Linked DNA regions of Variovorax terrae. The protein of the gene in region 1 interacts with the protein of each later gene in a pairwise test. Links are inferred from orthologs where the notes say so. Each region holds a gene or a part of one and is shown on either strand. Other genes may lie near its edges.

Region 1 (3,648 bases):
GCATTCCCTACACCGGCTCGGGCGTCATGGCCTCCAGCGTGGCCATGGACAAGGTGATGACCAAGCGCGTGTGGAGCGCCGAGGGCCTGCCCACGCCGAAGTACGTGTGGCTGGCGCCGGACCAGCAGGAGCGCGTGCGCGTGCGCACCGTGCCCGACGAGCTGGGCCTGCCGTTGATCGTCAAACCGCCGCGCGAGGGCTCCTCGATCGGCGTGACCAAGGTCATGGGTTACTCGCAGATGCAGGACGCGGTGCAGCTGTCGGCGCGCTACGACCCCGACGTGCTGTGCGAGGAGTTCATCGAGGGCGAGGAAGTGACCTGCCCGGTGCTGGGCGAAGGCGCGAGCGCCCATGCGCTGCCGGTGATCCGCATCCTGGCGCCCGAGGGCGCCTACGACTACCAGAACAAGTACTTCACCGACGACGTGAAATACCAGTGCCCGAGCGGCCTGCCCGAGGCCGAGGAGCGCGAGATCCAGCGCATCGTGCTGGCGTCCTACCGCTCGCTGGGCTGCCGCGGCTGGGGCCGCGCCGACCTGATGATCCGCGCCAGCGACCGCAAGCCCTTCCTGCTGGAGATGAATACCTCGCCCGGCATGACCAGCCACTCGCTGGTGCCGATGTCGGCCCGTGCGGCCGGCATCAGCTATGAGGAGCTGTGCGTGAGGGTGCTGCTGTCGGCCTCGCTCGACCACCGCCTGCTTCCTGGAGCGCCTGCATGACCCAGACGCTGCCCGCGCCGTTCGACGTCAAGCTCATGAACATGGTCGCCACGACCCTGTTCCTGGCCTGCGTCGCCATGGCGTTGGCGGCGGTGGTGTGGTGGGCGCTGCGCAACCCGGTGTTCGCCATCGGCGGCATCACGGTGCAGGGCGAGGTGGCCCACAACAACGCCGTCACCCTGCGCGCCAACGTAGCGCCTAGGCTGGCGGGCAATTTCTTCACGGCGGACCTGGCGCAGGTGCGCGCCATCTTCGAGTCCGTGCCCTGGGTGCGCCATGCGGTGGTGCGGCGTGAGTTCCCCAACCGCCTGGACGTGACGCTGCAGGAGCATCAGCCCGTGGCCTATTGGGGGGCGGACGGCGAGTCCCGGCTGGTCAACAGTTTCGGCGAGGTGTTCGAGGCCAACGTGGACGAGGTGGAGGCGGACGAACTGCCGCACCTGAGCGGCCCCGATGGCCAGGCGGCCCAGGTGCTGGCGATGTACCGCGTGCTCAAGCCGCTGTTTGCGCCACTCGACGCCACGGTGGAAGAGCTCGACCTGTCCGGGCGCGGCGGCTGGCGCGTGCAGCTCGACAGCGGCGCGGCGATCGAGCTCGGCCGCGGCTCGCCCGGAGAAGTGGCGGCGCGTGTGCAGCGTTTCACGCACACGCTGACGCAGGTAGTTTCGAAGTATGGACGGAAGGCGGACTCGCTGGAAGCGGCCGATCTGCGCCACGCCGATGGTTACGCGCTGCGCTTGCGCGGCGTGACCACGGTGGGCGCGGACGCCCGCAAGAAGTAGCGGGAACCCAAGACACAACAGGTGCATATATGGCAAAAGAGTACAAGGACCTGGTCGTCGGGCTGGATATCGGGACCGCCAAGGTGATGGTGGTGGTGGCCGAGGTGCTGCCCGGCGGCGAGCTCAAGCTCGCGGGGCTGGGCATCGCGCCGAGCAATGGCTTGAAGCGCGGCGTGGTGGTCAACATCGACGCCACGGTGCAGAGCATCCAGCAGGCGCTCAAGGAGGCCGAGCTGATGGCCGACTGCAAGATCACGCGCGTCTACACCGGCATCACCGGCAGCCACATCCGCGGCATCAACTCCAGCGGCATGGTGGCGGTGAAGGACCGCGAGGTCACGCAGGCCGACGTGGCGCGCGTGGTGGAGACCGCCAAGGCCATCAACATCTCGACCGACCAGCGTTTGCTGCTGGTGGAGCCGCAGGAGTTCGTGATCGACGGCCAGGACGTCAAGGAGCCGATCGGCATGAGCGGCATCCGCCTGGAGGCCAAGGTGCACATCGTCACCGGCGCGCAGAGTGCGGCCGAGAACATCATCAAGTGCGTGCGCCGCTGCGGCCTCGACGTGGACCAGCTCATGCTCAACCCGCTGGCCTCGAGCCTGGCGGTTCTGACCGAGGACGAGCGCGAGCTCGGCGTGGCGCTGGTGGACATCGGCGCCGGCACCACCGACGTGGCGATCTTCACCAACGGCGCGATCCGCCATACGGCCGTGATCCCGATCGCGGGCGACCTGATCACCAGCGACATCGCGATGGCGCTGCGCACGCCTACCAAGGACGCCGAGGACATCAAGGTCGAGGCCGGCTACGCCAAGCAGCTGCTGGCCGACCCCGAGCAGCAGGTGGAAGTGCCGGGCCTGGGCGACCGCGGCCCGCGCATGCTGAGCAAGCAGGCGCTGGCCGGCGTGATCGAACCGCGCATCGAGGAGATCTTCTCGCTGGTGCAGCAGGTGGTGCGCGAATCGGGCTACGAGGAAGTGCTGTCCTCGGGCATCGTGCTCACTGGCGGCAGCGCCGTGATGCCGGGCATGGTGGAGCTGGGCGAGGACATCTTCCTCAAGCCGGTGCGCCGCGGCATCCCGAAGTATGCGAGCGCGCTGTCGGACATGGTGGCCCAGCCGCGCGCGGCCACCGTGATGGGCCTGCTCGAGGAGGCGCGCCTGGCGCGCCTGCGCGGTTTCAAGGTGGCGCAGAAGAACGGCTCCATGAAAACCGCCATGGGCCGCGTCAAGGACTGGTTCGTGGGGAACTTCTGACCATGAAACACAAACTCTGGCTCGCGCGCGGCAGCCCTCACTGGCGATGGCGGTGCACCGATCCGCCGTCATGAACGTTCATGACGCACCCCAACGCAATTACATGGCAACTGCACTATTCAGGAAAAATCAGGAGTAAGAACATGAGCATCGAAATGATTGAAGTAGAGGAATTCAATTTGGGCACCCAGATCAAGGTGATCGGCGTGGGCGGCGGCGGCGGCAACGCGGTCGGGCACATGATCGAGCGCCATGTGCAGGGTGTGGAATTCATCTGCGCCAACACCGACGCGCAGGCCCTGGCCCGCAGCTCCTCGCACAAGACCATCCAGCTCGGCCAGAGCGGCCTGGGCGCCGGCAGCAAGCCCGACAAGGGCCGCGACGCGGCGGAAGCGGCGGCGGACGACATCCGCGAGGCCATCGACGGCGCGCACATGCTGTTCATCACCGCCGGCATGGGCGGCGGCACCGGCACCGGCGCCGCACCGGTGATCGCGCGCATCGCCAAGGAGATGGGCATCCTCACCGTGGGCGTGGTCACCAAGCCGTTCGACTGGGAAGGCGGCCGCCGCATGACCAATGCCGACAACGGCCTGGCCGAGCTCGAGGCCAACGTCGATTCGCTGATCGTGGTGCTCAACGAGAAGCTGCTCGAGGTGCTGGGCGACGACATCACCCAGGACGAGGCCTTCGCCCATGCCAACGACGTGCTCAAGAACGCCGTGGGCGGCATCGCCGAGATCATCAACGTGCCCGGCCATGTGAACGTCGACTTCGAGGACGTGCGCACCGTGATGGGCGAACCCGGCAAGGCCATGATGGGCACGGCCGTGGCGGCCGGCCCGGACCGCGCGCGCATCGCTGCCGAGCAGGCCGTGGCCTGCC
Region 2 (5,269 bases), on another replicon or contig:
TGTACTTGTCCTTCTGGCCGATGGTCACGGCCTGCGCGGTGCCGGTCTTGCCCGCGCTCAGGTAGCCGGCGCCCGCGAACACGCGCGCCGAGGTGCCCTCCTGCGTCACGCCCACCAGGGCGCGGCGCACCACGGCCACGTTCTCGGGCTTGAAGCCCAGGTCTTCGGGCGCGGGCTGCACCACCGGCTCGCGCGTGCGCGTCACCGCGTCCTGCGTCGCCAGCACCAGGTGCGGCTTGTGCTTGACGCCGTTGTTGGCCAGGATGGCCGTGGCCTGCGCCATCTGCAGCATGGTGAAGGTGTTGTAGCCCTGGCCGATGCCCAGCGAGATGGTTTCGCCCGCGTACCACTTCTTCTGCTCGGGGCGCTTGTAGGCATTGCGCTTCCACTCGGTGCTGGGCAGCACGCCGCGCACCTCGCCGTTGATGTCGATGCCGGTGATCTGGCCGAAGCCCAGCGGCTTCATGAAGTCGTGCATGGTGTCCACGCCCATGTCGTTGGCCAGCGAGTAGAAGTACACGTTGCTCGACTTGACGATGGCGCGGTACATGTCGACCGGCCCGAGCGCGATGTCGCCGTGGCTGCGGAAGGTGTGGCCGCCGAAGGTCCAGGAGGCGTTGTCCTGGATGATGGCGCTGGGCGAGCGCTTGCCGGTCTGCAGCGCGGCCATGGCCATGAACGGCTTGTAGGTGGAGCCCGGCGGGTAGGTGCCGCGCAGGGCCCGGTTGAGCAGCGGCTTGTCGAGCGACTCGTTGAGCGCCTGCCAGTTCTCCACGTCGATGCCCTCGACGAACAGGTTGGGGTCGAAGGTGGGCTTGCTCACGAAGGCCAGCACCTCGCCGTTGCGCGGATCGAGCGCGACCAGGGCGCCGCGGCGCTCGCCGAACATGTCCTCCACCAGCTTCTGCAGCTTGATGTCGAGCGACAGCATCACGGTGTTGCCCGGCGTGGCCGGGTTGCTGGCGAGCTTGCGCACGGCCCGCCCGCCGGCCGAGGTTTCGACTTCTTCCACGCCGGTGATGCCGTGCAGTTGCCGCTCGTAGCTCTGCTCGACGCCGAGCTTGCCGATGTAGTCGGTGCCGCGGTAGTTGCTGTCGTCCTCGGAGTCCTCGATGCGCTCCTTCTCGGCCTGGTTGATGCGGCCGATGTAGCCGATCACGTGGCTCGCCAGCTCGCCGTAGGGGTAGTTGCGGAACAGCCGGGCCTTGATGTCCACGCCCGGAAAGCGGTAGCGCTGCGCCGCGAAGCGCGCCACCTCCTCGTCGCTCAGCCGCGTGCGCACGGGCAGCGACTCGAAGCTCTTGGACTCCTCCAGCAGCTTCTTGAAGCGGCGCCGGTCGCGCGGCTGGATGTCCACCACCTGCGCCAGCGCATCCAGCGTCTGCTCGAGGTTGCCGGCCTTGGACGGCGTGATCTCCAGCGTGTAGGCCGAGTAGTTGGTGGCCAGCACCACGCCGTTGCGGTCCAGGATCAGCCCGCGGTTGGGCACGATCGGCACCACCGCGGTGCGGTTGCTCTCGGCCTGCTCGTCGAGGTCCTCGTGGCGGATGACCTGCAGGTAGGCCAGCCGCAGCACCAGCAGCAGGAACGCCAGCAGCACCACGGCGCTGGCCACCAGCACCCGGCGCCGGAAGCGGGACAGGTCGGCTTCGACGTTGGGCAGCTCGGTCATTGGAGCCCCCACGCTCCCCGAGGGCGCTGGCCTTGCTTGAAGCGGCCCTGCGCTGCGGCCGTGCGGGCGTTCATAGCGGTCTGTTCTCGTCGGGATCGGGCGCCCGGCGCTGCGGCGCCAGCAGCAGCACGCTCACCACCGGCCACAGCAGGGCCTCGAACAGCGGCGCCAGCAGCAGGCTCAGGCCGGGAAACACGCCGCCGCCGATCATGCGGATGGTCAGCTCGATCGCATGGGCCGCGACGAACAGCGGCAGCACCTGCAGCGCCTGCGAGGGCACGCTGAACCACAGCAGGCGGCGGTGGATGGTGATGGCGAAGAAGCTCAGCGCGGTGTAGGCCCAGGCATGCTGGCCCAGCAGCGCGGCCTGGTGCACGTCCATGCACAGGCCGAACACGAAGGCGGCGCCGATGCCCACGCGCAGCGGCTGGTGCACGCTCCAGAACACCAGCACCAGCGCCAGCACGTCGGGCATCCAGGCCACCCGCCCGAGCGGCACCAGGTTGACCAGCAGGGCCATCACCAGGCTGCCCCAGATGAACACCGGGTTGGCCGGCAGCAGCAGCTGCTGGCCCGGTCGCATGATCATGGCGTGCCTCCGGTGCGGTTCATTTGCGCGGGCCCTTGCGCGCCGTTTCGCGCGCGGCATCGCCCGGCGGGCGCTCGGGAATCTGCGCCGACACCGGGCTCAGCACCATGACGTAGCGCGCGCCCTGCACCAGCGCCTGCGGCACGCAGTGGATGCGGGCAAAGGCCGAGTCGGCGCGGCGCTCCACCTTGTCCACCTTGGCCACCGGCAGGCCCGGCGGGTAGACGCCGTCCACGCCGCTGGTGGTGAGCAGGTCGCCCGACTGCACGTCGGCATTGCCGGCCATGAAGCGCAGCTCCAGCCCGCCGCCGGCCAGGCCGGTCGGGTCGCCGTAGGCCACGCTGCGCGCGCCGGTGCGGGTGTTCAGCACGGGGATGGCCTGGTCGCGGTCGATCACCAGCGTGACCTCGCTGACCAGCGGATGCACGCGCGTGACCTGCCCCAGCACGCCGGACTCGTCGAGCACCGGCGAGCCGGCCTCGATGCCCTGGGCCAGCCCCTTGTCGATGATCACCTTGCGGGTGTAGGGGTCGGCCGCGTCGTACAGCACCTCGGCGGCCTGGGCCGGCGTGGTCACCTGCTCGCGCAGGGCCAGCAGCTTGCGCAGGCGCTCGTTCTCCTGCGCCAGCTGCTCGACCTGGTTGGCGCGCTGCGACTGCAGGGCCAGCTTGCGGCGCGCCGCCTGTTCCTCGCCCTGGGCGCTTTGCAGCGCCTCGAAATAGCTGCCGCCCTGGCGCGCGAGTTGCACCGGGCGCAGGGCCAGCCATTGAATCGGATAGAGCACGGTGGCCACCGCCGCGCGCAGCGGCTGCGTGACGCGAAAGCGCGCATCGGCCACCATCAGCAGCAGCGCCAGCGCGCTGAAGAACATCAGTTTGGACAGGGCCGACGGGCCCTGCTTGAAGAAGGGCGGGGGCGTGCGGTCCAGGGTGCCCAATGGCATGGTGGTCCTCTCCAGTCAACCGGCGGCCGGGCCGGGCATCGCCACGAAGTGGCGGGGCCGCGGCCGGTGGACTGGCTTCACGTCACTCCGAGGTAAAGATGCTGCCCATGCGCTCCATGCGCTCGAGTGCAATGCCGCAGCCGCGCACCACGCAGGTTAGCGGGTCCTCGGCCACCAGCACCGGCAGGCCAGTTTCCTCGGCCAGCAGGCGGTCGAGGTCGCGCAGCAGCGCACCGCCGCCGGTGAGCATCATGCCGCGTTCGGCGATGTCGGCACCGAGCTCGGGCGGGGTCTGCTCCAGCGCGTTCTTGACGGCCGAGACGATGTTGTTGAGCGGGTCGGTCAGCGCCTCGAGGATCTCGTTGCTGGAGATCGTGAAGGAGCGCGGCACACCCTCGCTGAGGTTGCGGCCCTTGACTTCCATCTCCTTGACCTCGGAGCCGGGAAAGGCGGAGCCGATGTTCTTCTTGATGGCCTCGGCCGTGGGCTCGCCGATCAGCATGCCGTAGTTGCGGCGGATGTAGTTGATGATGGCGTCGTCGAAGCGGTCGCCGCCCACCCGCACGCTGCCCTTGTAGACCATGCCGCCGAGCGAGATCACGCCGACCTCGGTGGTGCCGCCGCCGATGTCCACCACCATCGAGCCGCTGGCCTCGCTCACCGGCAGGCCGGCGCCGATCGCGGCGGCCATCGGCTCCTCGATCAGGTAGACCTCGGAAGCGCCCGCGCCCAGGGCGGATTCGCGGATCGCGCGGCGCTCGACCTGGGTCGAGCCGCAGGGCACGCAGATGATGATGCGCGGGCTGGGCTTGAGCACGCCGCGCGGATGCACCATCTTGATGAATTGCTTGAGCATCTGCTCGGTGACGGTGAAGTCGGCGATCACGCCGTCCTTCATCGGGCGGATCGCCTCGATGTTGCCCGGCACCTTGCCGAGCATGGCCTTGGCCTCGTGGCCGACGGCCTGGATGGTTTTCTTGCCCTGGGGGCCGCCTTCGTGGCGGATGGCGACGACCGAAGGCTCATCGAGAACGATGCCTTTGTCGCGGACGAAAATCAGGGTGTTGGCAGTACCAAGGTCGATGGCAAGGTCGGTGGAGAAGTACCGACGGAATGCTCCAAACATTACAGTCCTCTCGGGCACGGCCTGCGCTTCGGCGGGCCGTCGCCATGTGAAATGGGTCAGCAGGGGGGCGAAATCGTCATTTTTGGTGCAAATACCGGCTGTTTTGCAGCCGTTGCGTCAAAGGCGGGATAATACCCCATCCCCTGTGAATAACTTGTCGGGCAGCACTCTAAAAGGCGCTGGTTACACCCGGTTTCGACTCATCACCCGTCATGTCACTGACTTCTTCCGATATCGGGCGCATCGCCCATCTGGCGCGGCTGGAGCTGAGCCCCAGCGAAAGCGAGCGCATGCTCACGCAAATCAACGGCTTCTTCGACATCGTGGAGCAGATGCGCGCTGTGGATACCACCGGCATCGAGCCGCTGGCGCATCCGGTGGCCGCCATCCAGGACATCGCGCTGCGCCTGCGGGACGATGTGGCAAGCGAGCCCGACCAGCGCGAAGCCAACCAGCGAAGCGCGCCCGCGGTCGAACGCGGCCTGTTCCTCGTGCCGAAGGTGATCGAATGAGCACCGGCCGGGCACTGCATGAACTGGGCGTGGCGCAGCTCGCCGCGAAGCTGCGCGGGCGCGAGGTCTCCGCCGTCGAGACGGCGCAGCACTTTCTCGCGCGCATGAAGACGCACGAGGCGCTGGGCGCCTTTCTCGCGACGAACGAAGACGCCACGCTGGCGCAGGCGCGTGCGGCCGATGCGCGCATCGCCGCGGGCACGGCCGGCGCGCTCGAGGGCGTGCCGCTGGCGCACAAGGACATCTTCGTCACCACCGACTTTCCCACCACCGCCGGCTCGAAGATGCTGGAGGGCTACCGCTCGCCGTTCGACAGCACGGTGGTGCGCAAGCTGGCGGAGGCCGGCATGGTCACGCTCGGAAAGCTCAACTGCGACGAGTTCGCGATGGGCTCGGCCAACGAGAACTCGGCCTTCAAGCCGGTGCG

What was found. Proteins that work in one complex are often made in the same cells at the same time.
Region 2: the proteins of ftsA (region 1) and MMF98_RS19550 interact in binary tests that used the Escherichia coli proteins (3 or more experiments, as listed by UniProt). The link is inferred for Variovorax terrae from one-to-one orthologs.

Annotation. Positions count from the first base shown.
Region 1 is NZ_JALGBI010000001.1:449,567-453,214, forward strand. What follows is about bases 807-3,648. They hold ftsA (cell division protein FtsA), read left to right. Parts: upstream 807-1,533; coding sequence 1,534-2,763; downstream 2,764-3,648. Other genes in these bases: MMF98_RS02035 (cell division protein FtsQ/DivIB), read left to right, coding at 807-1,504; ftsZ (cell division protein FtsZ), read left to right, coding at 2,907-3,648. Outside these bases: MMF98_RS02030 (D-alanine--D-alanine ligase), read left to right, coding at 1-722; more of MMF98_RS02035, read left to right, coding at 719-806. UniProt on the Escherichia coli protein: Essential cell division protein that assists in the assembly of the Z ring. May serve as the principal membrane anchor for the Z ring.
Region 2 is NZ_JALGBI010000003.1:36,911-42,179, forward strand. Bases 2,309-5,269 are described here. They hold MMF98_RS19550 (rod shape-determining protein), read right to left. Parts: upstream 4,331-5,269; coding sequence 3,287-4,330; downstream 2,309-3,286. Other genes in these bases: mreC (rod shape-determining protein MreC), read right to left, coding at 2,309-3,204; gatC (Asp-tRNA(Asn)/Glu-tRNA(Gln) amidotransferase subunit GatC), read left to right, coding at 4,543-4,842; gatA (Asp-tRNA(Asn)/Glu-tRNA(Gln) amidotransferase subunit GatA), read left to right, coding at 4,839-5,269. Also shown: mrdA (penicillin-binding protein 2), read right to left, coding at 1-1,672; rod shape-determining protein MreD, read right to left, coding at 1,743-2,261; more of mreC, read right to left, coding at 2,281-2,308. UniProt on the Escherichia coli protein: Forms membrane-associated dynamic filaments that are essential for cell shape determination. Acts by regulating cell wall synthesis and cell elongation, and thus cell shape.